3 regions of the Streptomyces sp. NPDC032161 genome follow, and region 3 is predicted to be linked to each of the others. Evidence: riboswitches for the same ligand, from Rfam matches in the RefSeq annotation. Region 3 holds a riboswitch; each other region holds the start of a gene.
What was found. Region 3 has a riboswitch for thiamine pyrophosphate ahead of thiO (glycine oxidase ThiO). Riboswitches for the same ligand answer to the same signal wherever they lie in the genome.
Positions count from the first base shown of each region.

Region 1: another riboswitch for thiamine pyrophosphate. It lies ahead of thiC (phosphomethylpyrimidine synthase ThiC); the one in region 3 lies ahead of thiO (glycine oxidase ThiO).
Region 2: another riboswitch for thiamine pyrophosphate. It lies ahead of AB0E67_RS00375 (thiamine ABC transporter substrate-binding protein); the one in region 3 lies ahead of thiO (glycine oxidase ThiO).

Region 1 covers NZ_JBEZVN010000038.1:18,087-28,002, forward strand. The annotation lists gene AB0E67_RS31830 (helix-turn-helix domain-containing protein) at 1-269, shown strand, start outside; gene AB0E67_RS31835 (SsgA family sporulation/cell division regulator) at 371-808, shown strand; gene AB0E67_RS31840 (YibE/F family protein) at 928-2,259, opposite strand; TPP riboswitch at 2,334-2,467, shown strand; gene thiC (phosphomethylpyrimidine synthase ThiC) at 2,460-4,274, shown strand; partial or broken gene AB0E67_RS31850 (IS1182 family transposase) at 4,412-6,093, shown strand; gene AB0E67_RS31855 (GNAT family protein) at 6,248-6,889, shown strand; gene AB0E67_RS31860 (hypothetical protein) at 7,013-7,831, opposite strand; gene AB0E67_RS31865 (metallophosphoesterase) at 8,026-9,084, opposite strand; gene AB0E67_RS31870 (LacI family DNA-binding transcriptional regulator) at 9,257-9,916, opposite strand, start outside.
Region 2 covers NZ_JBEZVN010000001.1:93,132-103,047, reverse strand. The annotation lists gene tsf (translation elongation factor Ts) at 1-755, shown strand, start outside; gene pyrH (UMP kinase) at 916-1,692, shown strand; gene frr (ribosome recycling factor) at 1,873-2,430, shown strand; gene AB0E67_RS00385 (phosphatidate cytidylyltransferase) at 2,430-3,515, shown strand; gene rlmN (23S rRNA (adenine(2503)-C(2))-methyltransferase RlmN) at 3,656-4,762, shown strand; TPP riboswitch at 5,005-5,122, shown strand; gene AB0E67_RS00375 (thiamine ABC transporter substrate-binding protein) at 5,196-6,326, shown strand; gene AB0E67_RS00370 (iron ABC transporter permease) at 6,467-8,080, shown strand; gene AB0E67_RS00365 (ABC transporter ATP-binding protein) at 8,103-9,128, shown strand; gene AB0E67_RS00360 (hypothetical protein) at 9,237-9,916, opposite strand, start outside.
Region 3 covers NZ_JBEZVN010000002.1:359,354-369,269, reverse strand. The annotation lists gene AB0E67_RS07430 (deoxyribonuclease IV) at 1-62, opposite strand, end outside; gene pknB (Stk1 family PASTA domain-containing Ser/Thr kinase) at 69-1,997, opposite strand; gene AB0E67_RS07420 (thiazole synthase) at 2,124-2,918, opposite strand; gene thiS (sulfur carrier protein ThiS) at 2,921-3,205, opposite strand; gene thiO (glycine oxidase ThiO) at 3,202-4,407, opposite strand; TPP riboswitch at 4,405-4,518, opposite strand; gene AB0E67_RS07405 (hypothetical protein) at 4,591-4,935, shown strand; gene AB0E67_RS07400 (FAD-dependent oxidoreductase) at 5,045-6,226, shown strand; gene AB0E67_RS07395 (Rv2175c family DNA-binding protein) at 6,328-6,693, shown strand; gene thiE (thiamine phosphate synthase) at 6,948-7,601, shown strand; gene metF (methylenetetrahydrofolate reductase [NAD(P)H]) at 7,760-8,677, shown strand; gene AB0E67_RS07380 (hypothetical protein) at 8,727-9,740, shown strand; gene AB0E67_RS07375 (NAD(P)/FAD-dependent oxidoreductase) at 9,789-9,916, opposite strand, start outside.

The sequences.
Region 1 (9,916 bases), on a different contig from region 3:
GGCCACTGACCCCCTATTCGGTGAGGGACCGCGCGACATTCCTGGAGCGGCTGCGGTCGCTGGAGCGCATGGAACCCGTCGTCGAACGGCAGGAGTACGCGCTGGGAACGGTCTGCGCGGCCATCCCGATCAGCGCCGGCTTCACCGCCGCCGCTATGGCGATTTCAGTACCCCTGGAACAGGAACACCGATTGCTCCCCGCAGTCGAACAGCTACGTGGTGAAGTGTCCAACCTCTTGCGTTCATTCGTGTTCTCTATCAGTATCTGAAAAATCACTCCTTGTGATCTGCTATCGCGTGCACCACGATGGCGTCAATAGGGCCATGGGGGATCATTCCTGGCCAGATTCATCTACTGCGGGGTTGAACGATGCGCGAGTCGGTTCAAGCTGAGGTCATGATGAGCTTTCTCGTCTCCGAGGAGCTCTCTTTCCGGATCCCGGTGGAGCTCCGGTACGAAGTGTGTGATCCGTATGCGATTCGGATGACCTTCCATCTGCCCGGTGACGCCCCCGTCACCTGGGCATTCGGCCGTGAGTTGCTGCTCGACGGCCTCAACAGCCCCAGTGGCGACGGCGATGTGCACATCGGGCCCACGGATCCCGAGGGGCTTTCCGATGTACACATCCGCCTTCAGGTGGGCGCCGACCGTGCCCTCTTCCGGGCTGGTTCGGCGCCGCTCGTGGCTTTTCTCGACCGGACCGACAAGCTCGTGCCGCTCGGACAGGAGCGCACGCTGGGTGACTTCGAGGGAAACCTGGAGGAGGCCCTGGGTCGGATCCTCGCCGAGGAGCAGAACGCCGGCTGAAGGAAACGGTGTCGCCGACCGGTGCCCGCCGGTCGAACACGGCATCCGCCGAATGGGTGAATCGCTCTCCGTATTCAGGACCGCTCCTCGTCTGTCGGCCGATGTCCGTTCCGGGGTGCTCATGGCTTCGTCCTGCGACGGCGGCCCTTCCCGGCCCGTACGGGTGCTGAAGCTCCGGCTTCCGCGCCGAGCCCTGTACGGTCCGCGGAGACCACCAGCGCGGCGAGCACCGTTGTCACCGGCACCGATGCGACCAGCCCGATCGAACCGACCAGCGTCCGTACGATCTCCTCCGCCACCAGCTCGCTGTTGGCCACCGTGCCCACGCTGCTCCTGGCGATCGAGAACAGCAGCAGCAACGGCAGCGCGGCGCCCGCGTAGGCGAGCACCAGCGTATTGACGACCGAGGCGATGTGATCGCGCCCGATCCTGATCCCCGCCCGGTAGAGCCCCCGCACGCCCATCGTCGGGTTCGCCTGGTGCAGTTCCCAGACGGCCGACGTCTGGGTGACCGTCACGTCGTCGAGCACCCCGAGCGAACCGATGATGACGCCGGCCAGCAGCAGGCCGCTCATGTCGATGCGCGGATACAGGCCGTGGATGAGGCCGGTGCTGTCGTCGGTGTTGCCGGTCAGGCTCGCCCAGCCGATGAACAGCGAGCCGAGCAGCCCGATCAGCAGCAGCGAGATCAGTGTGCCCACCACCGCGACCGAGGTGCGGGCGGTGAGCCCATGGCACATGTAGAGCGCGATCAGCATGATGGCACTGGACCCGACCACCGCCACGATCAGCGGATTCGAGCCCTGAAGGATGGCCGGGAGGATGAACAGGGTCAGCACGGCGAACGACACGGCGAGCGCGACCAGCGCCATCACCCCGCGCATCCTTCCCACCGCGACCACGACCAGGGCGAAGATCCCGGCCAGCAGCGCCATCGGGAACTTCCGGTTCACATCGGTCACCGAGTACTGCAGGTCGTGGGGCGCGTCCGGGGCGTACGCCACGACCACGCCCTGCCCCTCGCGCAGCTGACGTGGTGCGTCGGGCTGGACGATCTCCACGAACCGCCGGCCCTTGTCGTGACCGGTCGTCACCTCGACCGTGGCCTTCGCGCACAGCCCGGTGCGGCCCGCCGACTGCGGAGCGGTCTCGCCGCCGACCGGCATCTGGGAGGCGTTCACCTCCTTGCAGTCCACCGTGTCGACGTTCACCACCTTCCCCTGCTGGGTCTGCCGGTCGAAGCCGACACCGGTTCGTTCGTGCGGTGGCGCACCGCCCGGCCAGAGCGCCGCCAGTCCGGCGAGGACCGCGGCGGCGAACGGGATCAGTACGGCCGCGATGACCTTCCGCAGATGTCTGGAGACGGGCGCGGCGGGGCCGTGGGCGTGCGTATGGCCGTGTGTGTGGCCGTGGTGGGGACTCGGCGGTTCGGGAACGCTAGGGAGGGACATCACCGGGCGATCATCGCAAGGAGGCATGGGACCCTCTGTTCATTCCGCCGGACGGGGCGCTAGCGTGGAGGAACCTTTGCACACGCGGGAGCTCGGAGCACCGGGCTGAGAGGGCGCTGATATCCGTACGTCCGTACGGGATGAGCTGCGCCGACCGCCGAACCTGTTACCGGGTAATGCCGGCGTAGGGAGTAGGTCTCATGACCACATCGGACGCACGCACGCCTGCCTCCAACCAGAGCGACGAGGCCGGGAAGTCCATCGGCTGGCACAAGGGATACGTCCAGGGCTCGCGCCCCGACATCCGTGTGCCGGTCCGTCAGGTGCACCTCACCAACGGCAAGGACGTGACGCTGTACGACACGTCGGGGCCGTACACCGACCCCACCGTCGAGACCGACGTCCGTCGCGGGCTCGCGCCGCTGCGGGAGAACTGGATCATCGCGCGCGGCGACACCGAGGAGTACCCGGGCCGGCCCGTCCGACCCGAGGACGACGGGCTCAAGCACACCTCGCCGAGAACGGGGTCTCCCCTGCTCGAGCGAAGCCGAGAGCTTGGGGAAGGGCTGCGCAATCTCGACGCAGTCTTCCCCGGTCGGCCCCGGCTGCCGCGCCGCAGCCGGGACGGCCGGCCCGTGACCCAGCTCGCGTACGCCCGCCGGGGCGAGATCACCCCGGAGATGGAGTACGTGGCGATCCGGGAGAACGTCGAGCCGGAGGTGGTGCGGGAGGAGATCGCCGCGGGCCGCGCCGTGCTGCCGGCCAACGTCAACCACCCCGAGACCGAGCCGATGATCATCGGGAAGCGGTTCCTGGTGAAGGTCAATGCCAACATCGGCAACTCCGCGGTGACGTCCTCCATCGAGGAGGAGGTGGAGAAGATGACGTGGGCGACGCGGTGGGGCGCCGACACGGTCATGGACCTTTCCACCGGCCGCAACATTCACACCACCCGTGAGTGGGTTCTGCGCAACTCGCCCGTGCCGATCGGCACCGTGCCCCTCTACCAGGCCCTCGAAAAGGTCGACGGCAAGGCCGAGGAGTTGACCTGGGAGATCTACCGGGACACCGTCGTCGAACAGGCCGAGCAGGGCGTCGACTACATGACGGTGCACGCCGGCGTACGCCTGCCGTACGTTCCGCTGACCGCCCGCCGCAAGACCGGCATCGTCTCGCGAGGCGGCTCGATCATGGCGGCGTGGTGTCTCGCCCACCACAAGGAGTCGTTCCTCTACGAGAACTTCGAGGAGCTCTGCGAACTCCTCGCCTCCTACGACGTGACGTACTCGCTCGGCGACGGGCTGCGCCCCGGCTCGATCTCGGACGCCAACGACGAGGCGCAGTTCGCCGAGCTGCGCACGCTCGGGGAGCTGAACACGATCGCCAAGCGGTACGGCGTCCAGACCATGATCGAGGGGCCGGGCCATGTCCCGATGCACAAGATCAAGGAGAACATCGACCTCCAGCAGGAGATCTGCGAAGAGGCTCCCTTCTACACGCTCGGCCCGCTGACCACCGATGTCGCTCCGGCGTACGACCACATCACCTCGGGTATCGGCGCGGCGATGATCGCCTGGTGGGGCACGGCGATGCTCTGTTACGTGACGCCCAAGGAGCACCTCGGGCTGCCGAACCGGGACGACGTGAAGACCGGCGTGATCACGTACAAGATCGCGGCCCACGCCGCGGATCTCGCCAAGGGGCATCCGGGGGCGCAGGACTGGGACGACGCGCTCTCCGACGCCCGGTTCGAGTTCCGTTGGGAGGACCAGTTCAATCTGGCGCTCGATCCGGTCACGGCACGGGAGTTCCACGACGAGACGCTGCCGGCGGAGCCGGCGAAGACGGCGCACTTCTGCTCGATGTGCGGCCCGAAGTTCTGCTCGATGAAGATCTCTCAGGACATCCGGCGTGAACACGGGGTGTCACAGGCGGAGATCGAGGCGGGGATGTCGGAGAAGTCGAAGGAGTTCGCGGCGGCGGGCCACCGCGTCTACCTGCCCGTCGCGGACTGAGACGAGAGCCGACCGAGGCGACAAGGGGGGCGGACCGCAGGGGACGCTGTTGGTTTGTTCGGTCCCGCGCGTGACGTCGGTCTTCACGATCCGGTTGTGGTCGTGGAGACCGACGTTGTTGTGTGGGGTGGGTGTCGATGTCGATGCAGCCGAAGGGGCCGGGGGAGATTCCGGCGGAGACGGTGCGGGTCGCCCGGGCAGCGTTCCCGAAGGGAAGCCTGGCGATCCGGGCCCGGGACGAGTTGGGGCCGATGTTCCGCGATGAGGACTTCGCGGATCTGTTCGCCTCACGTGGCCGGCCTGCCTGGTCACCTGCGGGGCCGGCGCTGGTGTCGGTGCTCCGGTTCGTGGAGGGGCTGACCGACCGCCAGGCCGCGGAGGCGGTGCGTGCGCGGATCGACTTCACGTACGCGCTCGGGCTTGACCTCGCTGATCCCGGCTTCGACTTTTCGGTGCTGTCGGAGTTCAGGGGCCGGCTGGCCGGGGCCGTTGGCGGGCGCCGGGTCATGGACGGGGTGCTGGTCGCGGCACGGGAGAAGGGGCCGCTCAAGAGCGCGGGCCGGGCCCGGACCGATTCCTCGCATGTGCTGTCGTCGGCGCGTGAGCCGTGCTGGCTGGAGCAGGTGGCCGAGACGCTGCGGGCGGCATTGAACGCGCTCGCGCAGGCCGCTCCGGAGTGGCTGTCCGGGATCGCGGAGCCGGACTGGTTCCGCCACTACGCCACCAGGGCCGAGGACTCCCGGTTCCCCAAGGCCCGCGCGAAGCGGGACGAGGCGGGAGCCCGGATCGGCCGGGACGGGACACGCCTGCTGGAAGCGGTCTTCGCCGCCGATACCCCTGCGGCGCTGCGTGCACTGGACGAGGTGGAGATCCTGCGCCGGATCTGGGTGCAGAGTTTCCACCGGGTGGACGGTGAGGTGATGCGCAGGGGCCCAAAAGACCGGCCGCCGGGCGCGATGCGCCTGGTCGGCCCCTATTGACCCGGAAGCCCGTGTCGGCGTCAAACGGGACACCATGTGGAACGGATACAAGGTCCACCTCACTGAGACCTGCGGCGAGGACGGCGTTGCGCACCTGGTCACGAACGACCACGGTGGCGACCGTCGTGGACAACGCGATGAACGAGGAGATCCACGCCTGCCTCGCCGCCCGGGACCGCCTGCCCGCCGGGCACTGGGCGGACGCCGGATATCCCACCGCCGCCCGCATCCTTGCCGCTCGGGCCGAGTACGGCGTCGAACTGCACGGGCCGCTGGCCGACAATACGTCGCACCAGGCCAAAGGCGCCTTCGGGCTCGACGCGTTCACCATCGACTGGAAGCACCGGCAGGTGTCCTGCCCGAACGGCGTCACTACCACGCACTGGTATCCCCGCCTCGATTCCAACGGCGTGCCGGCCATCCGCGTCAGGTTCCCTGCCAGCCGCTGCCGCCCCTGCCCCGACCTGCGGAAGTGCGTCAGCTCGGCCACCGGCCGCCAGCACGAACTCATGCTGCGGCAACAGCAGGCCGAGCACGAGGCCATCCGGCACATCCACGCTGAACAGCAGACCGATGCGTGGAAGGAGCGCTACAAGATCCGTGCCGGTGTCGAGAGCACCATCTCCCAGGCCGCCGGACACTGCGGCCTGCGCAGATCCCGCTACCGGGGCCTGGCAAAGACCAGTCCCCAGCACCAGCTCACCGGCGCAGCGATCAACCTCGCCCGCATCGACGCCCATCTCACCGGCACACCACGAGCCCGCACCCGCACCAGCCAATTCACGCGACTTTGCCCCGACGAACTGACGCCCGCCGGGGCAAAGCAGGGACCGAATTAGCCAACGGCGTCCGCAGGGTTCCGCCCCCTGTCGCCTCGCTCGCCCCGGCCCGTGCCCGGTTCGCCCCCGGGCTCCTCACCGGCCACGCGGAAGCCGCGCCCCCCGGGGCGGAAATCGGATGAACGCGACGGCCGGGTCTCCGTAGCATCCGTGCATGAGCGGCATGACAGGACAGAGGACGGACACCACGCAGGCGCGGGACGCAGTGGACACGACGGACGCGGTGCGGGTGGTGGAAGCGGACCGGCAGCCGTGCTGGCGCGGACGGGACGTCGCCTTCGTCGCCGTCGAGACCGAGGACGCCGAGCTGCTGCAGGAGTGGCGGTGCGATCCGGCGGCCGCCCATGAGATGGGGGTCTGGCCGCGTTCGCTCGCCTCGCTGCGCGAGCACATCGAGCGCGATCAGGAGGACCAGGACCGGGACGACTTCCTCGTCGTGCTCGCCGACGGCACCCCCGTGGGCCACGCGGCCCTCACCGACCAGAACTACGCCAACGGCACCGCCGATGTCGAGCTGCTGCTGTCCCCGCGGCACCGCGGTCGCGGATACGGCACGCGGGCTCTGGACGCGCTGACGGACCTGGCGTTCGGGGAGCTTCCCCTGTACCGTCTCCGGGCCATCACCCACGCGGACAACGCGGCCGCGCTCGCCGTCCTCGACAGGTCGGGGTTCATCCGGGAGGGGGTGAGCCGGTCGGCGTGCCTGCACCGGGGGCGGCGGTACGACGTCGCGGTGTTCTCGCTGCTCCGTCCCGAGTGGGAGGGGCAGGCGCGCCCGAGGTCCTGGGACCTGTGATCGGGCGCGGCTCGTCCGCGTCCTTGGCCGCGGCCCGGATCAGGGGCCCCGGGCGGGGTGGAGGGGGTGTGCGCGGCCCGCGTGACCGGGCTCCGGGGGGAGGGGGCGCGTGCGGCGGCGCCGTCATTCCACGTCGTGCTCGGGGGCGCCGAAGTCGGGGCTGGTGAAGTCCGGGCTGGTGAAGGTCGGCCGGGGGCCCGCGGCCGGGCCCTCGTCCGGGCCGGAGAAGTCGGGGCGGCTGTAGCCGACTTTCGGGATGCGGTTCGGCGAGCGCTGCGGTGTGCGTGCGGTGGACGCGGCCTCGGGGTCGTCGAGGGCGTCGCGCAGGAACGGCAGGATGCCGCGTTCCAGCAGCGCGTGCCGCCAGGCTTCCCGGGCCCGCGCCACGTCCTCCGGCAGTTCGATCTCGTCGCGCACGGCGTTCTCCGAAGCGGAGCCGTTGCGCAGCGCGGTGATCAGCAGTCCGACCGCGGCGACCAGGATGGCGGCGGCCATGACCACGGCGAAGAACCAGCCCGCGGTGACCAGGGTCGAGGCGAAGGCGGGCGGCGGACTGAGCAGCTTCAGCAGATAGCCGACCAGCAGGAATATGAACGCGGCGGTGCCGGCGAGCACGGGCGCGAGGACCGTGACGACCGCTCCCGCACCGGCGCCCGACCGGCCCGGACGGTCCGTGTCCGACCCGGCGAGCGGGTCCTCCCCGTCGGCCGTGCCGCGCAGTTCCTCACGGGCCCGCACGTAGTGGTCGTACTCGGTGGCCGCCGTCGCCGTGATCATGTCCGTGGCGGCCAGCGCCATGGTGCGCAGCTGTACGGCGTTGAGCCGTTCACCGACCGCGGCCAGATCCGGCCGTCGATGGGCGTGGCGCAGTGCGTCGTCGAGGATCCGCTCGTACTCGGGGCGGTCCTCGGTCAGCAGGTGCGGAGCGCTTCTCATGTGCATCCCCCGATGCTCCGTCGGGCCCGACAGCCCGTCTTTGCCGGGCAGTTGGGCGGAAACGGAGGAGAGCCTGCTACGGATACGCCGATGGTAGAGCGCCCACGGCACGCGGTGACAGGGGGTTTCCGGAAATAGGCCCGGTGCTCGGCCCGGTGCTCGGCGTGGTCAGGTCGTGGAAGCGTCTTCCCGTAAAACCGTCAGTCATGCAGGGGGAGTTGGACGACCAGCAGCTTTCCGGCCATGGTCACTCCGCCGTCCATGGCGATGGCGAGCCCGTCGGCGTACACGTGCGGGCCTTCGACCACGGGACCCGAGCTGTCCTCTCCGACCTCCGACCCGACCTCGCCGAGGAGGTAGGGAATGGGGCTGTGACCATGGACGATGCGCTGTCCGCCGTAGGCGGCCATCAGTTCCCGCACGGCCTGCGGTCCCGCGTCGTCACGGAAGGCGAACCGCTTGGTGAACTTGCGGAAGAGGTCCCAGCACTCGTCGGCGTCGTTGCGCGTGAGAATGGCGTGCACCGTGTCGTTGACGTCCTCGATGGTGCTGCCGTAGTCGAGGTACGCCGTCGTGTCGGAGTGCATCAGCAGATGCCCGTCCTCCTCGACGATCGCGTCGAGGCGGGACATCCACTGGAGGTGGACGTCCTGGAGCCGCTCCATGTCGTTCTTCTGACCGCCGTTGAGCAGCCAGGCGGCCTGGAAGGTGGCGGTGCCCGCGCCCGAGTTCACCGGCGTGTCGCCGAACCGTTTGGCGCCGATGAGCAACAGCTCGTGATTTCCCATCAACGCCTTGCAGTACCCGCCCGCGGCGGCGGCCTCGGCGGAGAGGCGCATCACGAGGTCGATGACGCCGATGCCGTCCGGACCGCGGTCGGTGAAGTCGCCGAGGAACCAGAGCCGGGTGTTGCCCGCGGCCCACCTGCCGTCGGAGTCGATGAGGCCCTGCTCGGCGAGAGCGGCGACCAGCTCGTCCAGGTAGCCGTGGACGTCGCCGACGACGTAGAGCGGCCCGAGTCCCGGCTCGCGGGCCGGCCAGGGCTCCGGCACGGCCCGCACCTGGACGGTGTCGCCGCGGTTGATCACCGGGAGGTCGCGTTCGGTGGGCGTGTACCCGTCCGGCAGCGCGTCCCCGGGCAGGGCGCTGCCCGGATGCGGGGACGCGGGCGGTACCGGGGTCTGCGCGTAGGGCGGTACGCGGAAGTCGCGCAACGTCGCAGTCCGCACCACGGGTTCCTGACCGGCCCCCTGTGTCATCGACCCCTCCACCACCGTCGCGCCGCCGTACACCTGACGGGCCTGCTGGTCGGGGCGGTCCGCGGTGTCGTGCGCCCATCATAGGAATGCGAATCGTGCTGTGTGACGCACCAGGGGTGGTGAATCCCGGAGCATGTCAGGCTCACCGGCCGTTTGGTCCGAATTCGTCTGTTCAATCCCTGGCGGGGGAGCGCGGCGCGCTGACCGTGGTGCGGGGCGGACGGCGTTGCGAGGACGTCCGGACGATGAGCTCCGTCGGTATGACCTGCTCCACCGGGCCGCCGTGATCCACGCCCTCGATGGCGTCGATGAGGAGCTGGACGACCGCCGTGCCGATTCTGCGCGGTTTGAGCGAGAGGGTGGTGATGGGCGGCTCGGTCGTCGCGTACACGGTGGACTCGCTGCAGCAGACCAGCAGCAGGTCCTCGGGGACGCGCAGCCCGTATCTGCGGGCGGCCGCCAGGAGGTCGGTGCCGTTGGGGTCGAAGAGCCCGTAGACGGCGTCGGGACGGTCCGGGCGGGCGAGCAGCCGGTCCGCGGCGACCGCGCCCGCGCACGGGTCGTGGGCGGGGTAGGACTCGTACACCGGGTCCTGGCCCACGCGCTCGCACCAGCGCAGGTACGCGGAGGTGGAGAGGCGGGTGTACGTGTCGGTCGTGGTGCCGGTGAGCAGGCCGATGCGTCGGGCCCCGGCGGAGGCGAGGTGGTCGAGGAGGTCGAGCACGGCGGCGCCGTGGTCGTTGTCGACCCAGGCGGTGACCGGGAGGGCGCCGGCCGGGCGTCCGTCCGACACGACGGGCAGCCCTTGTCGTACGAGCTCCGTGACGACCGG
Region 2 (9,916 bases), on a different contig from region 3:
ACGAGGCCGAGGGCAACGTCGAGAAGGCCGTCGAGGCGCTCCGTATCAAGGGCCAGAAGGGCGTCGCCAAGCGCGAGGGCCGTTCCGCCGAGAACGGTGCCGTCGTCTCCCTCATCTCCGAGGACAAGACCTCCGGCGTCCTGCTCGAGCTGAAGTGCGAGACGGACTTCGTCGCCAAGGGCGAGAAGTTCCAGAGCGTCGCCAACACGCTCGCCGCGCACGTCGCCGCAACCTCCCCGGCCGACCTGGCCGCGCTGCTCGCCTCCGAGATCGAGGCCGGCAAGACCGTCCAGGCGTACGTCGACGAGGCCAACGCCAACCTCGGCGAGAAGATCGTCCTGGACCGCTTCGCGCAGTTCACCGGCGGTTACGTGGCCGCGTACATGCACCGCACCATGCCCGACCTCCCGCCGCAGGTCGGCGTCCTGGTCGAGCTGGACAAGGAGAACGCCGAGGTCGCCAAGGACGTCGCGCAGCACATCGCCGCCTTCGCCCCGAAGTACCTCAGCCGCGAGGACGTCCCGGCCGAGACGGTCGAGAACGAGCGCCGTGTCGCCGAGGCCACCTCCCGCGAGGAGGGCAAGCCCGAGGCCGCTCTCCCGAAGATCGTCGAGGGGCGGGTCAACGGCTTCTTCAAGGAGGTCGTCGCTCTGGAGCAGGCGTTCGCCAAGGACAACAAGAAGTCGGTCCAGAAGGTTCTGGACGAGGCCGGTGTCACCCTGAAGCGCTTCTCGCGCATCAAGGTCGGCATCTGAGTTCGTCCGCGAACAACGGTGGATCCCTCAGGGGGTCCGGTGCAGTCGTCGGCCGCACCCATGCCGTATGACCGCAGATCTGACGAGGAGGCCATTGCCGCTGAGGGACACCAGACCCACCGGCAATGGCCTTCTTGGTATGTGCACGAGGAGAATCTCCATGAACAAGGGCGCGGACGCCGCCAAAGGCGACCACAAGCGCGATGACGACAAGGTACCCGGGCGCTTCATGCTGAAGCTGTCCGGAGAGGCGTTCGCCGGCGGCGGGGGACTCGGTGTCGACCCCGACGTCGTACACGCCATCGCCAGGGAAATCGCGGCGGTCGTCCGTGACGGCGCACAGATCGCGGTCGTGATCGGCGGCGGGAACTTCTTCCGCGGCGCCGAACTCCAGCAGCGCGGCATGGACCGGGCCCGGTCCGACTACATGGGCATGCTCGGCACGGTCATGAACTGTCTGGCGCTCCAGGACTTCCTGGAGAAGGAGGGCATCGACTCCCGCGTCCAGACGGCCATCACCATGGGTCAGGTCGCGGAGCCGTACATTCCGCTGCGCGCCGTGCGGCACCTGGAGAAGGGTCGCGTCGTCATCTTCGGCGCGGGCATGGGCATGCCGTACTTCTCCACCGACACCACCGCCGCCCAGCGGGCCCTGGAGATCGGCGCCCAGGCCCTGCTGATGGGCAAGAACGGTGTGGACGGGGTCTACGACTCCGACCCGAAGAGCAACCCCGACGCGGTGAAGTTCGACGCGCTCGAATACGGCGAGGTGCTCGCGCGCGATCTCAAGGTCGCCGACGCCACCGCCATCACGCTCTGCCGTGACAACGAGCTGCCGATCCTCGTCTTCGAGCTGACGGCCACGGGCAATATCGCCCGCGCGGTCAAGGGTGAGAAGATCGGCACGCTCGTGAGTGACCAGGGCACCCGGGCCTGAGGACCGGGAAACGTCCCCGGGAAGCCGCGGGCAGGGTCCGGGACCCGCGGGGAAAGCCCCGGCACGGCGCCCCGGAGGATGGACAACGGCCTGCCGGTCGGACACCGTGCAGGTGAGGACGCGACGCAGATCCGCGGGCCCGAGCACGCCGGGCCCACTCAAGACACGCAGGAGCACGTGGTGATCGAAGAAACCCTCCTCGAGGCCGAGGAGAAGATGGAGAAGGCCGTCGTCGTCGCGAAAGAGGACTTCGCCGCGATCCGGACCGGCCGCGCCCACCCGGCGATGTTCAACAAGATCGTCGCCGACTACTACGGTGCGCTGACCCCGATCAACCAGCTCGCCTCGTTCTCGGTGCCCGAGCCCCGCATGGCCGTCGTGACGCCGTTCGACAAGAGCGCGCTGCGCAACATCGAGCAGGCCATCCGCGACTCGGACCTCGGCGTCAACCCGAGCAACGACGGCAATATCATCCGGGTGACCTTCCCGGAGCTCACCGAGGAGCGCCGCCGCGACTACATCAAGGTCGCGAGGACCAAGGCCGAGGACTCCCGCATCTCCATCCGGGCCGTGCGCCGCAAGGCCAAGGAAGCGCTCGACAAGCTGGTCAAGGACAAGGAGACCGGCGAGGACGAGGTGCGTCGCGCCGAGAAGGAGCTCGACGACACCACCGCGAAGTACGTCGCACAGGTCGACGAGCTGCTCAAGCACAAGGAAGCCGAGCTGCTCGAAGTCTGATGAACGACTCTTCCTGGGGCGCCACGCCGGGAGCCGGTCCGTGGGCTGCGCCCGAGATGCGTGCTGCCCCGGCGGGTCCCGCGCACGATGTGCATGACGCCCAGCAGACTCGGCCCATGCCCATCGTGCCGGACGCCCCTGACACAGGTGGAGACGCTGACGACCGTGACGACCGGGAGCAGGGGGGCGCACGCCCGAACGGCGGCCCCCTGTTCCGTGACGAGAAGCCGCAGGAGCCCATGCCCACCGCGCCACCGTCCCCGCAGAAGAAACGTGCGGGCCGCGATCTGCGAGCCGCCATAGGGGTCGGGGTGGGGCTCGGTGCCGTCATCGTCGCCTCGCTGTTCGTCGTGAAGGCCGTCTTCGTCGGGGTGATCGTCGTCGCCGTCGTCGTGGGCCTGTGGGAGCTCACCTCACGGCTGTCGGAGCGCAAGGGCATCAACGCGCCGCTCGTGCCGCTGGCGGTCGGCGGTGCGGCGATGGTGGTGGCCGGGTACATGAAGGGCGCCGAGGGCGCCTGGGTGGCCGTGGCACTGACCGCGCTCGCGGTTCTCGTCTGGCGGATGGCCCAGCCTCCGGAGGGCTACCTCAAGGACGTCACGGCCGGTGTGTTCGCCGCGTTCTACGTGCCGTTCCTCGCCACGTTCGTCGCCATGCTCCTGACCGCGGACGACGGACCGCAGCGGGTGCTCACCTTCCTGCTGCTGACCGTGGTCAGCGACACAGGGGCGTACGCCGTCGGCTGGCGCTTCGGCAAGCACAAGCTCGCGCCGCGCATCAGCCCCGGGAAGACCCGCGAGGGCCTCTTCGGGGCCGTCGCCTTCGCGATGGTCGCGGGTGCCCTGTGCATGCAGTTCCTGATCGACGGCGGTGCCTGGTGGCAGGGGCTGCTGCTGGGGCTCGCGGTCGCGGTCAGCGCCACCCTCGGCGACCTGGGCGAGTCGATGATCAAGCGGGACCTCGGCATCAAGGACATGGGCACGCTGCTGCCGGGACACGGCGGGATTATGGACCGGCTGGACTCGCTGCTGCCGACCGCTCCGGTGGTCTGGCTGCTGCTGGTGCTGTTCGTCGGCTCCGGCTGAGAGCACCCGGCAGGCTGTGAGCCCGCGGGACGGTCCGCCCGTCCCGACCTGGGCGTTCTCAGACGAGGGCCCGCTGCCCACGGGACGTTGTCCACAGGGCGGCGGGCCCTCGTCGTCGCGTCTGCGACACTGGACGGACCATGCCTAAGCCCGGAGAACTCACTTTCGTCGCACCCCGCGGAGCCAAGAAGCCGCCGCGGCATCTCGCCGACCTCACGCCCGCCGAGCGCAAGGAGGCGGTCGCCGCGATCGGCGAGAAGCCGTTCCGCGCCCAGCAGCTCTCGCAGCACTACTTCGCGCGGTACGCGCACGACCCGGCCGAGTGGACCAACATCCCGGCCGCCTCGCGGGAGAAGCTCGCCGAGGCGATGTTCCCCGAGCTGATGTCGGTGGTCCGCCACATCAGCTGCGACGACGACACCACCCGCAAGACGCTGTGGAAGCTGCACGACGGGACGCTCGTCGAGTCCGTCCTGATGCGTTACCCGGAGCGGGTGACGATGTGCATCTCCTCGCAGGCGGGCTGCGGGATGAACTGCCCGTTCTGCGCCACCGGGCAGGCCGGTCTGGACCGCAATCTGTCGACCGCGGAGATCGTCCACCAGATCGTGGACGGCATGCGGGCGCTGCGCGACGGGGAGGTGCCCGGAGGACCGGCGCGGCTCTCCAACATCGTCTTCATGGGCATGGGCGAGCCGCTGGCCAACTACAACCGCGTGGTCGGCGCGATCCGCCGGCTGACCGATCCGGAGCCGGACGGGCTGGGGCTCTCACAGCGCGGGATCACCGTTTCCACCGTGGGGCTGGTGCCCGCGATGCTGCGCTTCGCCGACGAGGGCTTCAAGTGCCGTCTCGCCGTCTCGCTGCACGCGCCGGACGACGAGCTGCGCGACACCCTCGTCCCGGTGAACACCCGGTGGAAGGTGCGCGAGGTGCTGGACGCCGCGTGGGAGTACGCGGAGAAGTCCGGCCGCCGCGTCTCCATCGAGTACGCGCTGATCCGGGACATCAACGACCAGGCGTGGCGGGGCGACCTGCTCGGCCGGCTGCTCAAGGGCAAGCGGGTGCACGTCAACCTGATCCCGCTGAACCCGACGCCCGGCTCCAAGTGGACCGCCTCCCGGCCCGAGGACGAGAAGGCGTTCGTCGAGGCCATCGCGGCGCACGGGGTGCCGGTGACCGTACGGGACACCCGGGGCCAGGAGATCGACGGGGCCTGCGGACAGCTGGCGGCGGCCGAGCGCTGACGCAGGCGTTCTCCGGGTCCGTGGGATGCCGAGGCCGAAGTCCGCCGGGCCCGCGAGCGCTGAGAGCGGCCCGCCGGTTCCACGGGAGCGGCGGGCCCGGCGCTCGCCGGGGCCGCGGTGGTCCGGCAGGAATCCGGAGCGGACGGGGCGTCAAGGGCTGCGGGCCTCCGGCGTCGACCGGACGACGAGGCCCCGGCGGCCCGGCCGCGCGGTCCGTGTAACCTGGTCCGGAAATCAACTTCATATTCCGACAGGGGAGCGCCACAGCGCTGAGAGTGCGGCACCGGGGGACCGGTCGTCCGCAGACCCTCTGAACCTCGCCCGGGTCATTCCGGGTAGGAAGTTCGGTCATCAACTCATGCTGTTGCGCCCTGCCCGCGTCTCGCGGGTGGGGCCGCGTCTCTTCCTGGCCAAAACCCAGGAGGAATCCATCATGACCACCACGCGCAGGACCACGGGAACCACGCGCGGGTCCGTACGTCTCACGGCCACGGCCGTCGTGGCCGCGCTCGGCATCACGGCACTGGCCGGGTGCGGGAGTTCCGACACGTCGTCCTCCGGCTCCGGCGGCACTAAGGGCACCGATCCGAAGACCGTGACGCTCGTCAGCCACGACTCCTTCAACGCGTCCGATGCGGTGCTGAAGGAGTTCACCGCGGAGACCGGCTACACCGTCAAGGTCCTCAAGAGCGGCGACGCGGGCGTCGCGCTCAACCAGGAGATCCTGACCAAGGGCTCACCGCGCGGAGACGTGTTCTTCGGCGTCGACAACACGCTGCTCTCCCGCGCCCTGGACAGCGGCCTGTTCACGCCGTACGAGGCGAAGGGCATCGACCGGGTCGCGGCCGCCACCCGGCTGGACGCCGAGCACCGGGTCACGCCGGTCGACACCGGCGACGTCTGCGTGAACTACGACAAGAAGTACTTCGCCGACAAGAAGCTCGCCCCGCCGCGGACCTTCGACGACCTGGCGAAGCCCGCGTACAAGAACCTCCTGGTCACCGAGAACGCGGCGACCTCGTCGCCCGGCCTCGGCTTCCTCCTCGGCACCGTCGCCGCCTACGGCGAGAAGGGCTACCAGGACTACTGGAAGAAGCTGAAGGACAACGGCGTCAAGGTCGTCGACGGCTGGGAGCAGGCGTACAACGAGGAGTTCTCCGGCTCCGCGGGCGGCAGGAAGGCCAAGGCCGACCGTCCGCTCGTCGTCTCGTACGCCTCCAGCCCGCCCGTCGAGGTGCTGTACGCGAAGCCGCAGCCGACCGAGGCCCCGACCGGGGTCGCCACCGGGACCTGCTTCCGGCAGATCGAGTTCGCGGGCCTGCTGGACGGCGCCGGGAACGAGGCGGGCGGCAAGGCACTGCTGGACTTCCTGATCGGCAAGAAGTTCCAGGAGGACATGCCGCTCAACATGTTCGTGAACCCGGTCGTGTCGGACGCGAAACTGCCGGAGCTGTTCACGAAGTTCGGAGAGACCGTCGAGAAGCCGACGACCGTCGCCCCCGACCTGATCGCCAAGAACCGTGAGCAGTGGGTCCAGTCGTGGTCCTCGCTCGTCGTGAAGTAGCCGGGACCGCCGCACAGGGGACGGGCACGGCGGCGAAGGGCGCGGACATCACGGGTCCGCGCCCGCGCGCCGGGCGTACGACGGACGCGGTGCGGACGGCGGCCCGGCGCCTGGGTGCGGGCGCGGTGCGGCCCTCCCTGATGGCCGTGCCCCTCGCGTTCTTCGCGGTGTTCTTCGCCTACCCCGTCGTCGCGATCGTCGGCCGGGGGCTGAAGGCGGACGGAGTGTGGCAGTTCGGCCGGATCGGTGAGGTGCTGGCCCGGCCGGAGATCCGTGACGTCCTGTGGTTCACCACCTGGCAGGCGCTCGCCTCGACCGCGCTGACGCTGCTCGTCGCGCTGCCCGGCGCGTACGTCTTCGCCCGCCTCGACTTCCCCGGAAAGCAATTGCTGCGGGCGGTGGTCACCGTGCCGTTCGTCCTGCCGACCGTCGTCGTCGGGACGGCTTTCCTGGCGATGCTGGGTCGCGGCGGGTTCCTCGACGAACTCTGGGGGGTGCGCCTCGACACCACGGTGTGGGCGATTCTCCTGGCTCATGTCTTCTTCAACTACGCGGTGGTCGTACGGACCGTCGGCGGTCTGTGGGCGCAGCTCGACCCGCGGCAGGAGGAGGCCGCCCGGGTGCTGGGCGCCGGACGGTTCGCGGCCTGGCGGCGGGTCACGCTGCCGGCCCTCGCGCCCGCCGTTGCCGCCGCCGCGCTGATGGTCTTCCTCTTCACCTTCACCTCCTTCGGCGTCGTGCAGATCCTCGGCGGCCCCGGGTACGCCACGCTGGAGGTGGAGATCTACCGGCAGACCGCCCAGCTCCTCGCCCTTCCGACGGCCGCCGTGCTGACGCTGACGCAGTTCGCCACCGTGGGCGCGATCCTCGCCGCGCACGCCTGGACCGTACGGCGCAGGGAGACCGCGCTGAGGCTGGTCGATCCGGAACGGACCGCCCGCAGGCCGCGCGGGGCCGGGCAGTGGGCGCTGCTCGGCGCGGTGCTGCTGACCGTGCTGGTGCTGATCCTGCTGCCCCTCGCGGTGCTGGTGGAACGCTCGCTGGACACCCCGGACGGCCACGGCCTCGACTTCTACCGTGCCCTGGGGTCCGTGGACGCGGGCGGCGGCACCTTCCTGGTCGCGCCGCTCGAAGCGATCGGGAACTCCGTGGCGTACGCGCTGGTCGCGACCGTGATCGCGCTGGTCGTCGGCGGGTTGGCCGCCGCGGCGCTGACCCGGCGCGCGGGGCGGCTCGTGCGCGGTTTCGACGCGCTGCTGATGCTGCCGCTCGGGGTGTCGGCGGTCACCGTCGGCTTCGGCTTCCTGATCACCCTGGACAAGCCGCCACTGGACCTGCGCACGTCATGGATCCTGGTGCCGCTCGCCCAGGCGCTGGTCGGCGTGCCCTTCGTCGTACGGACCATGCTGCCGGTGCTGCGCGCGGTGGACGGCCGGCTCCGGGAGGCGGCCGCGGTGCTCGGGGCGTCGCCGCTGCGGGCCTGGCGGGAGGTCGATCTCCCGCTGGTACGGCGGGCGTTGCTGGTCGCGGCCGGTTTCGCGTTCGCCGTGTCGCTCGGCGAGTTCGGTGCGACGGTGTTCATCGCGCGGCCCGACCGGCCGACGCTGCCGGTCGCGGTGGCCCGGCTGCTGGGCCGGGCCGGTGAGCTCAACTACGGCCAGGCGATGGCGCTCAGCACCGTTCTGATGGTGGTCTGCGCGGTCTCGCTGCTGCTGCTCGAACGTATTCGCACGGACCGGTCCGGCGAGTTCTAGGGATGTCCGGGGAGTTCTGACGATGCTGACACTGGAATCGGCCACGGTCCGCTTCGGTGAGCGGACCGCGCTCGACCGGGTGGACCTGGAGGTCGACGAGCACGAGATCGTCTGTGTGCTGGGACCGAGCGGCAGCGGCAAGTCGACCCTGCTGCGGGTGGTCGCCGGGCTCCAGAGGACGGACGGCGGCAGGGTGCTGCTGGACGGGGCGGACCAGGCGGGGGTGCCGGTGCACCGGCGGGGCCTCGGCCTGATGTTCCAGGACCACCAGCTCTTCCCGCACCGGGACGTCGGCGCCAACGTCGCGTTCGGGCTGCGGATGCGCGGGGTGTCCCGGCGCGATCAGGAGCGCCGGGTCGGCGAACTCCTCGACCTGGTGGGCCTGCCGGGCGCCCAGCGGCGCGCCGTCGCCGCGCTGTCCGGAGGCGAGCAGCAACGGGTCGCCCTCGCGCGGGCGCTCGCCCCGCGTCCCAAGCTGCTGATGCTGGACGAGCCGCTCGGCCAGCTCGACCGCGGTCTGCGCGAACGCCTCGTGGCCGAACTGCGCACGCTCTTCGGCCGGTTGGGCACGACGGTGCTGGCCGTCACGCACGACCAGGGCGAGGCGTTCGCGCTGGCCGACCGGGTGGTGGTGATGCGGGACGGGCACATCGCCCAGACGGGCACTCCGCTGGAGGTGTGGCAGCGGCCCGCCTCCGCGTTCGTCGCCCGGTTCCTCGGCTTCGACAACGTGGTGGCGGCGACGGTGGACGGCGCGGTCGCCGACACGGCGTGGGGCGGGGTCCCGGTGCCCGAGGGGTCGCCGCAGGGGGAGCGCGCCCTGCTCGTGCGTCCGGCCGGGGTGCGGATCGGTGCCCCGGAGGAGGGGCTGCGCTGCGCGGTCGGGGCCCGCACGTTCCGGGGCGATCGCGTCGCCGTACGGCTGACGCCGCAGCGCGGTCCGGCTCTGGAGGCGGAGTGCGCGCTGCGCGACGTCCCCGGGGAGGGGGAGACGGTCGGGGTCCGTTTCGACGCGGCGGAGTGCGTGGTGCTGCCCGCCGAACGGTGACGCGGGCCCCGGGCGGCCGGGAGGCCCCGGGACGGCACACGCGGGCCGCCCCACCGGAGGGCGACCGGCCCGCGCCCCCGACGGCCGCCGCCCGCGGGGACGGCCTCGTCAGACGGTCAGCGGCAGCGCCGCCAGCTCGGCGACCAGCCAGGTCAGCGGGGCGAACACCGCCAGCAGGACGACGGCGCGCAGCGCCGTCGCGTACCGCAGCGCCGAGGCCGGGGTGCCGAGCCGCAGCAGCGTCCGTGACGTCCGGGCACGGTCCTGCCTGGCCTCCAGGGCCGAGGTCAGCAGCGTGGCCGCGGTACAGCCGAGGACGAGCACCGAGCCCAGCGCGGTGAGCGGGCCGAAGGGCCGGGGCCCCGTTCCGTGCAGCGTGTACACGGCGACCACCGCCGAGAGCACCGCGCACACCACACCGAGCGGCCCGCCGATCCGGCGCGCCTCGTTCATGAGGACCCGTCCGGCCAGCAGCCGTACGGCACCGGGGCGCGCCGACTGCAGCAGCCGGCCGCAGTGGTACGCCAGGCCGGGCCCGGCCATCGCCAGGCCGACCGCCGTCAGCGCCCACCCCGCCAGCACCCCGGCCGGGCTGTCGTCGAGCCGGCCCGGGAGCGGGAGCAGGCTGTGCCCGTCACCACGGCTCATGTACGCCTCGACGGCGAGGCCCACGGCGGTCAGGGCCACGCCCCACGGCAGCCCGCCCGGGGGCGTGGCCGGAGCAGGGTGTTCCTCCTGCGGGCCGTCCGCGGGGCCCTCGTCGGGCAGCGGGACCACCACGGGCCGCT
Region 3 (9,916 bases):
GGCAGGCCGACCTTGGCGAGACCGCCGGCCACGGGGACGTGACCGCCGACTGGGTTGCGCATGTGGATCTAGAGCCCCTTGGTCCTGATGGTGATGGTGCTGCCCTCGGGGGCCCGTTCGCCGCCCTCGACGGACTGGCTCGCGATCGTGTCGCTGAAGGAGAGGAAGGGGCGGTCGACCTTCACGTCGAACCCCGCGCCCTCCAGTTCGCGCTTGGCGGCGTCGACGTCCTTCCCGGTGACGTCCGGGACGGTGATCATCCGCGGCCCCTTGGAGACCGTGAGCGTGATGGTGTCGCCCTCGGCGACCCGGGCGCCCTGTGCCGGTGACTGGCGGGCGATGTCGCCGGAGACCTCGGGAGCGTTGATCCGGCCGGGCAGCACGCGGGCCTTCAGCCCGTACTCGTCCAGCGCGTCCGTGGCGTCCTTGACGGACAGGCCCGTGACGTCGGGGACGTCGACCGGGGCGCCCTTGCTCACGACGAGGGCGACCGCGGAGTCCGGATGCCGCTCGGTGCCCACCTCGGGGTCGGTCCGGATCACGTCGCCCCGGCCCGTGTCGTCGCTGAACTCCTTGGTGACCATGCCGGGCTCCAGCCCGGCCTTCTTCAGCTCGCGCCGGGCCTCGGCGACGGCGAGGCCGTGGACGTCGGGCACCTTCACGATCTCGGGGCCGCTCGAGACGATCAGCCGCACCCCGTCGTTCCTGCGGATGCGGGCGCCGGACGCGGGGTCGCTGTCGACGACCTTGCCGCGTGCCACGGTGTCGCTGTAGGCCCGCTCGACGCCCTTGAGGTCCAGACCGGAGTCCGAGAGCCGTTCCCGGGCGGTCTGCTCGGTCTGGCCGAGCAGCGAGGGCACCCGTGTGAACTGGCCGGAGTTGATGTACCAGACACCCGTGCCGATGCCCAGGGTCAGCAGGACGGCGAGTACCGCGGTCATGACGGAGCGCCGCGGGGCCCGGACGCCTCCCCAGGAGCGCGGTGCTCGCGGCGCGCTCCCGGAGGGCTCCCGCGGCGGCATCTCCAGCCGGCTGGTGCGATGGGTGACTCCCCGGTCGTCCGGGAGCAGCCGCGGGATCACGCTCGTGCGGTCCTCGGTGGCGTCGCGCTCCCCGGCGCGGGCCTGCGGCGGTACGGCGTCCAGCTGGGCGTCGGTGAGTGCGGAACGGGCCTCGCGGGTCTCGGCGAGCAGGGCCACCGCGTCGGACGGGCGGACCTGGGGGTTGCGCGCGGTCGCGCTCGCCACCAGGTCGTCGAGCGCGACCGGGAGGTCCGGGACGAGGGCCGACGGAGGCGGGACGTCCTCGTTGAGATGCTGGTAGATGACCTGGGCCGGGGTGTCCCCGACGTACGGCTTGGCGCCGGTCAGCATCTCGTACAGGACCACACCACAGGCGTACACGTCGGTACGGGTGTCCGCCGTGCCGTGTTCGATCTGCTCGGGGGCGAGGTACGAGACGGTCCCGAGCACCGATCCGGTGGTGCTGGTGACGGACCCCACCGCCCGCACCAGACCGAAGTCGGCGACCTTGACCCGGCCGTCGTCCCCTATCAGGACGTTCTCCGGCTTCATGTCGCGGTGCACGAAGCCCGCCCGGTGCGCGGCGCCGAGCGCGGCGAGCACCGGCTCCAGGATGTCCAGCGCGGCCCTCGGCTGGAGGGCGCCGCGGTCGCGCAGCACGTCGCGCAGCGTGCAGCCCGGGACGTACTCCATCGCGAGGTAGACGTACTGGCCCTGGGCGCCCTGGTCGAAGACCCCGACCACATTCGGGTGCGCGAGCCGGGCCACGGACTTGGCCTCGCGTATGAACCGCTCCACGAAGGACGCGTCGGTGGCGAGTGCCGGGTGCATCACCTTGAGAGCGAGCACCCGGTCGAGCCGGGTGTCCACGGCCCGGTAGACCGTGGCCATGCCACCCACGGCGATGCGGGCATCGACGCGGTAGCGGCCGTCGAGCAGCTGCCCGACGAGCGGGTCCTGGAGGGTCGTATCCACGGATGCGAGTCTACGAGCCGCGGCGGACACGTCCGACGGCCCGGACGGCCCCGGGGCCGAACCGCAGCCGAGCCGTGACGGCGACACGCTCCGCCCGGTGCCCGCCGGGACGTCCGGCCGCCCCGGTCAGAAGGCCGGGCGCTCGGGGTCCAGCACCGCGCGCCCCGCCACCGGCGACGACGCCTCGGCGAAGTGCCGGCGCGGGATCCGGCCCGCCCGGTACGCCAGCCGTCCGCCCGCCACCGCGTGCCGCATCGCGGCGGCCATCAGCTCGGGCTCCTGGGCCCGGGTCACGGCGGAGGCCAGCATCACCGCCGCGCACCCCAGCTCCATCGCCAGCGCCGCGTCCGAGGCGGTCCCGGCGCCCGCGTCGAGGATCACCGGCACCCGCGCCTGCTCGACGATCAGCTGGAAGTTGTGCGGATTGCGGATGCCGAGACCGGAGCCGATGGGGGAGCCGAGCGGCATCACCGCCGCGCAGCCCACGTCCTGGAGGCGGCGGGCCAGCACCGGGTCGTCGTTGGTGTACGGCAGCACGGTGAAACCGTCGTCCACCAGGGTCTCCGCGGCGTCCAGCAGCTCGACCGGGTCGGGCAGCAGGGTCCGCTCGTCGGCCACCACCTCCAGCTTGACCCAGTCGGTGCCGAGGGCCTCGCGGGCCAGCCGGGCGGTCAGCACGGCCTCGCCCGCGGTGAAGCAGCCCGCCGTGTTCGGCAGGACGCGGATGGAGAGCCGTCGCAGGACGGAGAGCACCGAGCCCTGCACGGCCGGGTCGAGGCGGCGCATCGCGACGGTGGTCAGCTCGGTGCCGGAGGCGACGAGGGAGCGTTCCAGCACATCGAGGCTGGGCGCCCCGCCCGTGCCCATGATCAGCCGGGAGCCGAACGTGGTGTCCCCGAGGGCGAAGAGGTCGTCGGACACGGTCAGCCTCCCTGGACCGCGGTCAGGATCTCGACCCGGTCCCCGTCGCGCAGCGCCGTGGCGGACCACTGCCCGCGCGGCACGACGCTCTCGTTGACGGCCGCCGCGACACCGGAGCGGGCCGAGGTCAGCCCGGCGACCAGCGCGTCCAGGGCGGTGCCCGCGGCGAGGAGCCGGACCTCCCCGTTCACGGACACGGACACGGAGGCGGGGGAGGGGGAGGGGACGGGCGCGGAGTCGGCGAGGGGCACGGAACCGGAAGCGGGGGAGGGCGCGGGCTCGGTCATGCGGGCTGCTCCTGACGTACGGAGTCGACGGCGGGCGAGAAGCGGTACGGGGTGAAGGGGCGGGCCACCTCGGGCAGCTCTCCGTCGGCCAGCGACGCCGCCATGACGTCTCCGGTGACGGGCGTGAGCAGCACCCCGTTGCGATGGTGGCCGGTCGCGAGATGGAGGCCGGGCAGCGCGGTGGGGCCCAGCAGCGGGGCGTTGTCGGGGGAGCCGGGGCGCAGACCGGCCCGGGTCTCGACGAGCGGCAGCTCCGTGATGCCGGGCACCAGCTCGTGGGCGTCCCGCAGCAGCTCGTAGACGCCGCCCGCGGTGACGGTGGTGTCCCAGCCCATCTCCTCGCTGGTGGCGCCGACGACCAGTTCGCCGTTCTCGCGCGGTACGAGATAGAGGGGGCCGCCCCGGACCACGGCCCGGACCGTCCGGGAGAGGAAGGGCGCGTACCGGGCGGGCACGGTCAGCCGCAGCACCTGCCCCTTCACCGGCCGGACCGGTGGCGCGACCGCGTCCGGCAGGCCCGGCAGCCGGCCGCTGAGACTCCCCGCGGCGAGCACGACCTGGTCGGCGGCCAGCTCCGGGCCCCCGGCGAGCACGATTCCAGTGGCCCGGTCGCGCACCACCGTCAGACGCTCCGCCCGGGCCCGGTGGAAGACCACCCCGGCCCGCTCGCACGCGGTCAGCAGCGCGGCGGCCAGCCGGCGCGGATCGATCTGGTGATCGCCGTCGACCCGCAGCCCGCCGCGCACGCCCGGCGCGAGCATCGGCTCCAGGCGGCGGCACTCGCGGCCCGTCAGCCACTCCGACTCCAGGCCCGAACGCCGTTGCAGGGCGTGCAGCTCCCGCAGATGGGCCCGGTCGTCGGAGTCCAGCGCGACGGCGAGCGTGCCACAGGCGCGAAAGCCCGTGTCCCGGCCGCTCGCCTCCTCCAGCTCCGCCACGAACGCCGGGTAGCGGGCGGCCGAGGCGAGATTCAGCCCCAGCAACAGCTCCTCGCCGTAGTGGAGTTCGGTGACGGCGGCCAGCATCCCGGCGGCCACGCGGGCGGCCCCGCCGCCCGGATCGGGATCGGCGACCGCGGTGCGCAGTCCGCGCTGCGCGGTCCGCCAGGCGGTCACCAGGCCGATGATTCCGCCCCCGACGACGAGGACGTCGTACGGCCCCCCGTCCCGGGCGCACCGGCCCTCGTGATGAGAAGAACGCATGGGCGTCCAGCCCCTCCCTTCGCCGGCATGACCCGGATCAGGTTCGTACGGTCGGAGGCCGCTCCAGCCTCCCTCTCAGCCCGCTGCGTCCGGGCTCCCGCGAGTGTCTTACCGTGGCCACCCTAAACCCCGCCCGCCGGACCCGGGTGAGGGACCGCCGGACCCAGGCAAGGGAGCAGCGCCATGGCCCGTTCGCTCGACGGACTCGTCCTCTCGCCGGTCGCCGACCAGGCGCCCGGTCAGGTCGGCACCCGCACCCGCTTCACGTACCACGAGGAGGGCGGCCGGATCTGGGCCGAGTACGCGGGCGGCGACGTGGTACGCGGCCATCTCGTCGGCACCCGCGCCGGTGACGTCCTCGACTTCCGGTACGTGCAGCTCAAGCAGGACGGAACGACGTCCTGCGGCCACTGCGTCTCCACCGTCGTCGATCTCCCGGACGGCCGGGTCCGGCTGGAGGAGCGGTGGGAATGGGAGTCGCAGGAGGGCAGCGGCACCAGCACCGTGGAGCAACTCCCCCTGCCATGACGTTCTGTCAGGTGTTTATGGTGTACAGGTGAGCGATCAGCAGCAGTCGCAGCAGTCGGAGCGCCCGGAACCGGGCGCGGAGCGCCGCGTCGTCGTCGTCGGCGCGGGCATGGCCGGTGTGCAGACGGCCGTGGCCCTGCGGGAACAGGGCTTCACCGGCCCCGTCACGATGATCGGCGCCGAACCCCACCAGCCCTACGACCGGCCCCCGTTGTCGAAGGCGGTGCTGCTCGGCAAGGCCGAGGACTCCGCCTTCGACATCGACTTCGAGGCGCTGGCCATCGAGCTCGCACTCGGCCTCGACGTCACCGGACTGCGGGCCGCGGCGCACGAACTGGACACCCCGTCCGGTCCCGTCCCCTACGACGTGCTGGTGATCGCGACCGGCGCCGAACCGATCGTCCTGCCCGGCACCGAGGGTGTCCCCGGCGTCCACCTGCTGCGCACCCTCGACGACGCGGCCCGGCTGCGGCCCGTCCTCGACGAGCGGCACGACGTGGTGGTCGTCGGCGCGGGCTGGATCGGCGCCGAGTTCGCCACCGCGGCCCGCGCCGCCGGCTGCGCGGTCACCGTCCTGGAGGCCGCCGACCAGCCGCTCGCCGGCGCGCTGCCCGCCGAGGTCGCCGCCCCGATGGCCGCCTGGTACGCCGAGAGCGGCACCGAGCTCCTCACCGGCGCCCGGGTCGACCACGTCGAACCGAGCCGGGTGGTCCTCGCGGACGGCCGCGCGATCCCGGCCGGGGCCGTCGTCGTCGGCATCGGCGCCCGCCCCGCCACCGGCTGGCTGGCCGGCTCGGGCATCGCGCTCGGCCCCGACGGCTCGGTGACCGCCGACGCCGCGCTGCGCACCTCGCTGCCCGACGTGTACGCGGTCGGCGACTGCGCCTCGTTCCCGTCCGCCCGCTACGGCGAACGCCTGCTCGTCCACCACTGGGACAACGCGCTCCAGGGCCCCCGGACCGTGGCCGCCGACATCGTCGCGGCGGCGGGCGGGGACCACCCGGTGCCGCCCGCCTACGACCCCGTCCCGTACTTCTGGTCCGAGCAGTTCGACCGGTTCGTGCAGTACGCGGGCCACCACGCGGGCGCCGACACCCTGTTGTGGCGCGGCGACGCCGCCGGCCCCGCCTGGTCGGTGTGCTGGCTGCGCGACGGCGTCCTGGTGGCGGTCCTCGCCGTGGGCCGCCCCCGCGACCTGGCGCAGGGCCGCAGGCTCATCGAGGCGGGCACCCGCATCGACCCGGCGCGGGCCGCCGATCCCTCCGTGCCCCTGAAGTCGACGGCCCTCTGACACCCGTACTCCGCGGCCGCCGACCCTCCGACGGCGTACCGGCACCGCCCGTACGGTCGGCCCGGCTACCGACTGTCGGTCCGGGATGGCACGCTTGTCCCGTGACCGAGATTGACGCAAAGATCGATGCTCTCGTCCCCGCCTGGCTCCACCTCCCCGACATCGCCGACATGCTCGGTGTCGAGGTGACACGTGTGCGGCAGCTGGTCAAGGAGGGCCAGCTCATCGCCGTACGCCGCGGTGAGAACCGGGCTCTCCAGGTGCCGGCCGCCTTCATCGCCGGCAACAAGGTGGTCAAGGGCCTCTCCGGCACCCTGACCCTCCTGCGGGACGACGGCTTCAACGACGAAGAGATGCTGGAGTGGCTCTTCACCCCCGACCCGACCCTGCCGGGCACCCCCGCCCAGGCACTGAGCGAGAATCGCGGCACGGAGGTGAAGCGCCGCGCCCAGGCGCTCGCCGTCTGAGAGCCTGCCGGGTGACCTTCGATCGGAATACGGACGCGGTAGGGTGCGTGCGATTCCAAGGCGCCGGGATGTCCTCGTAGTGGAACTGCGCGGATATCCCGGCAACGCCTCGCCGGAAGCGTGCGTGCCAGGGCGTGGCCGCCCGGTCAGAGGTCGCCCGACAGGCTCTGAGAGCCCGTCGGGGTGCGGGCCGCACGGCCCGCACCCCGAGCCGCTCCGATCACCGTTCACGCTCTTTCGGGGGGAACCGCACCATGCCCACGCCTCGCGCGCAGCTGTCCGACGCCCGGCTCTACCTGTGCACGGACGCCCGCAGGCGCCAGGGAGACCTCCCGGCCTTCCTCGACGCCGTCCTCGCCGCCGGGGTCGACATCGTCCAGCTGCGCGACAAGGGCATGGAGGCCGCCGAGGAGCTCGAACACCTCGCGGTCCTCGCCGACGCCTGCGCGCGCCACGGCAAGCTCCTCGCGGTGAACGACCGGGCCGACGTCGCCCACGCCATCCGCTCCGACGTGCTCCACCTCGGCCAGGGAGACCTGCCGGTCCCCGCGGCCCGCGCCGTCCTCGGCGACGACGTGCTGATCGGCCGCTCCACCCACGCCCGGTCCGAGGTCGACGCGGCCGTGGCCCAGCCCGGAGTCGACTACTTCTGCACCGGCCCCTGCTGGCCCACCCCGACCAAGCCCGGCCGCCCCGCCCCGGGCCTCGACCTCGTGCGGTACGCGGCCTCGCTCGGCACCCGGCGCCCCTGGTTCGCCATCGGCGGGATCGACGCGGGCAACCTCGACGAGGTGCTGGACGCCGGGGCGCGCCGGGTGGTCGTCGTACGGGCGATCACCGAGGCCGACGATCCCGCGGCGGCCACCGCCGACCTCGTCGGAAGGATCCGGGCCCGCGCGGAGGCGTGACCGCGGCCCCGTGACCGGGCGCGGTCCGGAGACATCGGGGCGCGGTGGGCCGGAGCGTGGACGGCCGAATGTCCGAAGGATGGACAAAGAAACGTTCAATCCGGACATTTAGCGCTGGTCTGGTCCTGCGGTCCGCGCGCTCTGGTTAACCTGCCCGTATGGCCCTTGGCACACCTACCACCAGGACGGATCACGCGCCCACGGTGCGTGAACTCCTCGCGACCGGCAAGCCCTCGTACTCCTTCGAGTTCTGGGCGCCCAAGACCGAGAAGGGCGAACGCAACCTCTGGAACGCCCTGCGCCGCGTCGAGGCGGTGCGGCCGAGTTTCGTCTCCGTGACGTACGGCGCCGGCGGCTCCACCCGGGCAGGGACGGTCAAGGCCACGCAGGAGATCGCCGCCGACACCACCCTCACCCCGGTCGCGCACCTCACCGCGGTCAACCACTCCGTCGCCGAGCTGCGCAACATGGTCGGGCAGTATGCCGGCGCCGGGATCCGGAACATCCTCGCCGTGCGCGGGGACCCGCCCGGCGACCCGATGGGCGAATGGGTCGAGCACCCGCGGGGCGTGCGGTACGCGGCCGATCTGGTCCGGCTCATCAAGGAATCCGGTGATTTCTGTGTCGGGGTCGCGGCATTTCCCGAGATGCACCCGCGTTCGAGCGACTGGGACACCGACATCCGGCATTTCGTGGACAAGTGTCGTGCCGGTGCCGATTATGCGATCACCCAGATGTTCTTCAATCCGGACGATTATGTTCGGATGCGTGACCGGGCAGTCGCTGCGGGTTGCGAAACCCCGATCATTCCCGAGGTCATGCCGCTGACCAGCGTCAAACAGCTCGACCGGTTCGCACAGCTCAGCAACGCCTCTTTCCCTTCGTCGCTGAAAGAACGGATCCTCGCGGTCAAGGACGATCCCGCCGCTGTACGCTCCATTGGTATCGACTTCGCAACGCGGTTCTGCGCGAGGCTGCTTTCCGAAGGCGTGCCCGGACTGCACTTCATCACGCTCAACAACTCGACGGCGACGCTCGAAATCCACGAGAATCTCGGACTGCACAAGCAGTTGTGACCGGCCGTACCCGCCACGACCCGGGCGGTGGCCGTAGGAGGGGGCGGGCATGGGCTGGACGGTCCTCTACATCGCGTTCGGAATCGTCGCGCTGTGGCTGCTCGGCGAGGTGCTCCTGCAGTACAAGGCGCGCCTGCGCTGGCGACTGCTGGCCTTCGCGGGCTTCCTCTGCGTGGTGGTCGGCGTACTGCTGCCGTCCGTCTTCGTGATCGTCGTCGGCGCGATCGCGTTCGCGACCGGTCAGACGTACGTCACGCTGTCCTTCCGGCGCGGCTTCTCCACCGGCTGGGCCATAGGAAGCCCCGGCGAGAGCCGTCGCCGCCGCGGCGGGAGGGGCGGCAAGGGCCGGAGCGGCCGCAGGGCGGCACCCACGCTCGAAGTGTCGGACGTGGAGGCGGCGCAGGACGGGCAGGTGCCCGCGCAGCCGATGGCCGGTGCCTCGCCCGCCGACGTCTACGAGCCGGAGCCGCTGCCCGACGACACGGGGCAGTACGGCGTCTACTCCGATCACTCCCGCGCGGCACGGGGCGGCGGCCTCGACGACCAGGCACAGACGCGGCTGCAGCCGCAGTACGCCGCGTACGACGGCGGCACCGACCCCACCGCGTACCCGGCGCCGGGCCAGGATTCCCCGGCCGGCCACGATACGTTCCCGGCCGGCCCGGCCGCGTTCGCCACCGATCAGGACGTGTTCGCCGCCGGCCACCCGGCGTTCCCGACCGGTCAGGACGCGTTCTCGACCGGTCATGACTCGCTGGGCGGCCAGAACTCCTTCGCCGGGCCGTACGACTACGGCACCGGCGGGCAGCAGCGGTACGCCGCGTACTCCGACCCCTACATCGGAACCGGCACCGCGGGCGGTCCCGTCCCGTACGACGGCTACGACGACCCGTACGCCCAGCAGCAGTACGCGGAGACTCCGCCGGGCGGTGTCTGGGTGCCGCAGCAGCGCGAGGGCGAGCAGTATCCGGCCATGCCCCCGGAGCGGCCCGCCCAGCCCGCCCCGTATCCGAACGGCTACCACAACGGCAACGGCTACGACGGGGAGCAGTACCGCTACTGAGCGCCGGGGCGCCGCCGCCGACGGGCTCGACAGGCGACGTCCCCGGGGTCACTGGGAGCCCCGGAACCCGTCCCCCTCCACGATCAGCCCCGCGACCAGCGCCCCCGACATCCCGGCATGGGCGAGCCCGCCGCCCGGATGCGACCAGCCGCCCGCGAGGTAGAGCCCCGGCAGCC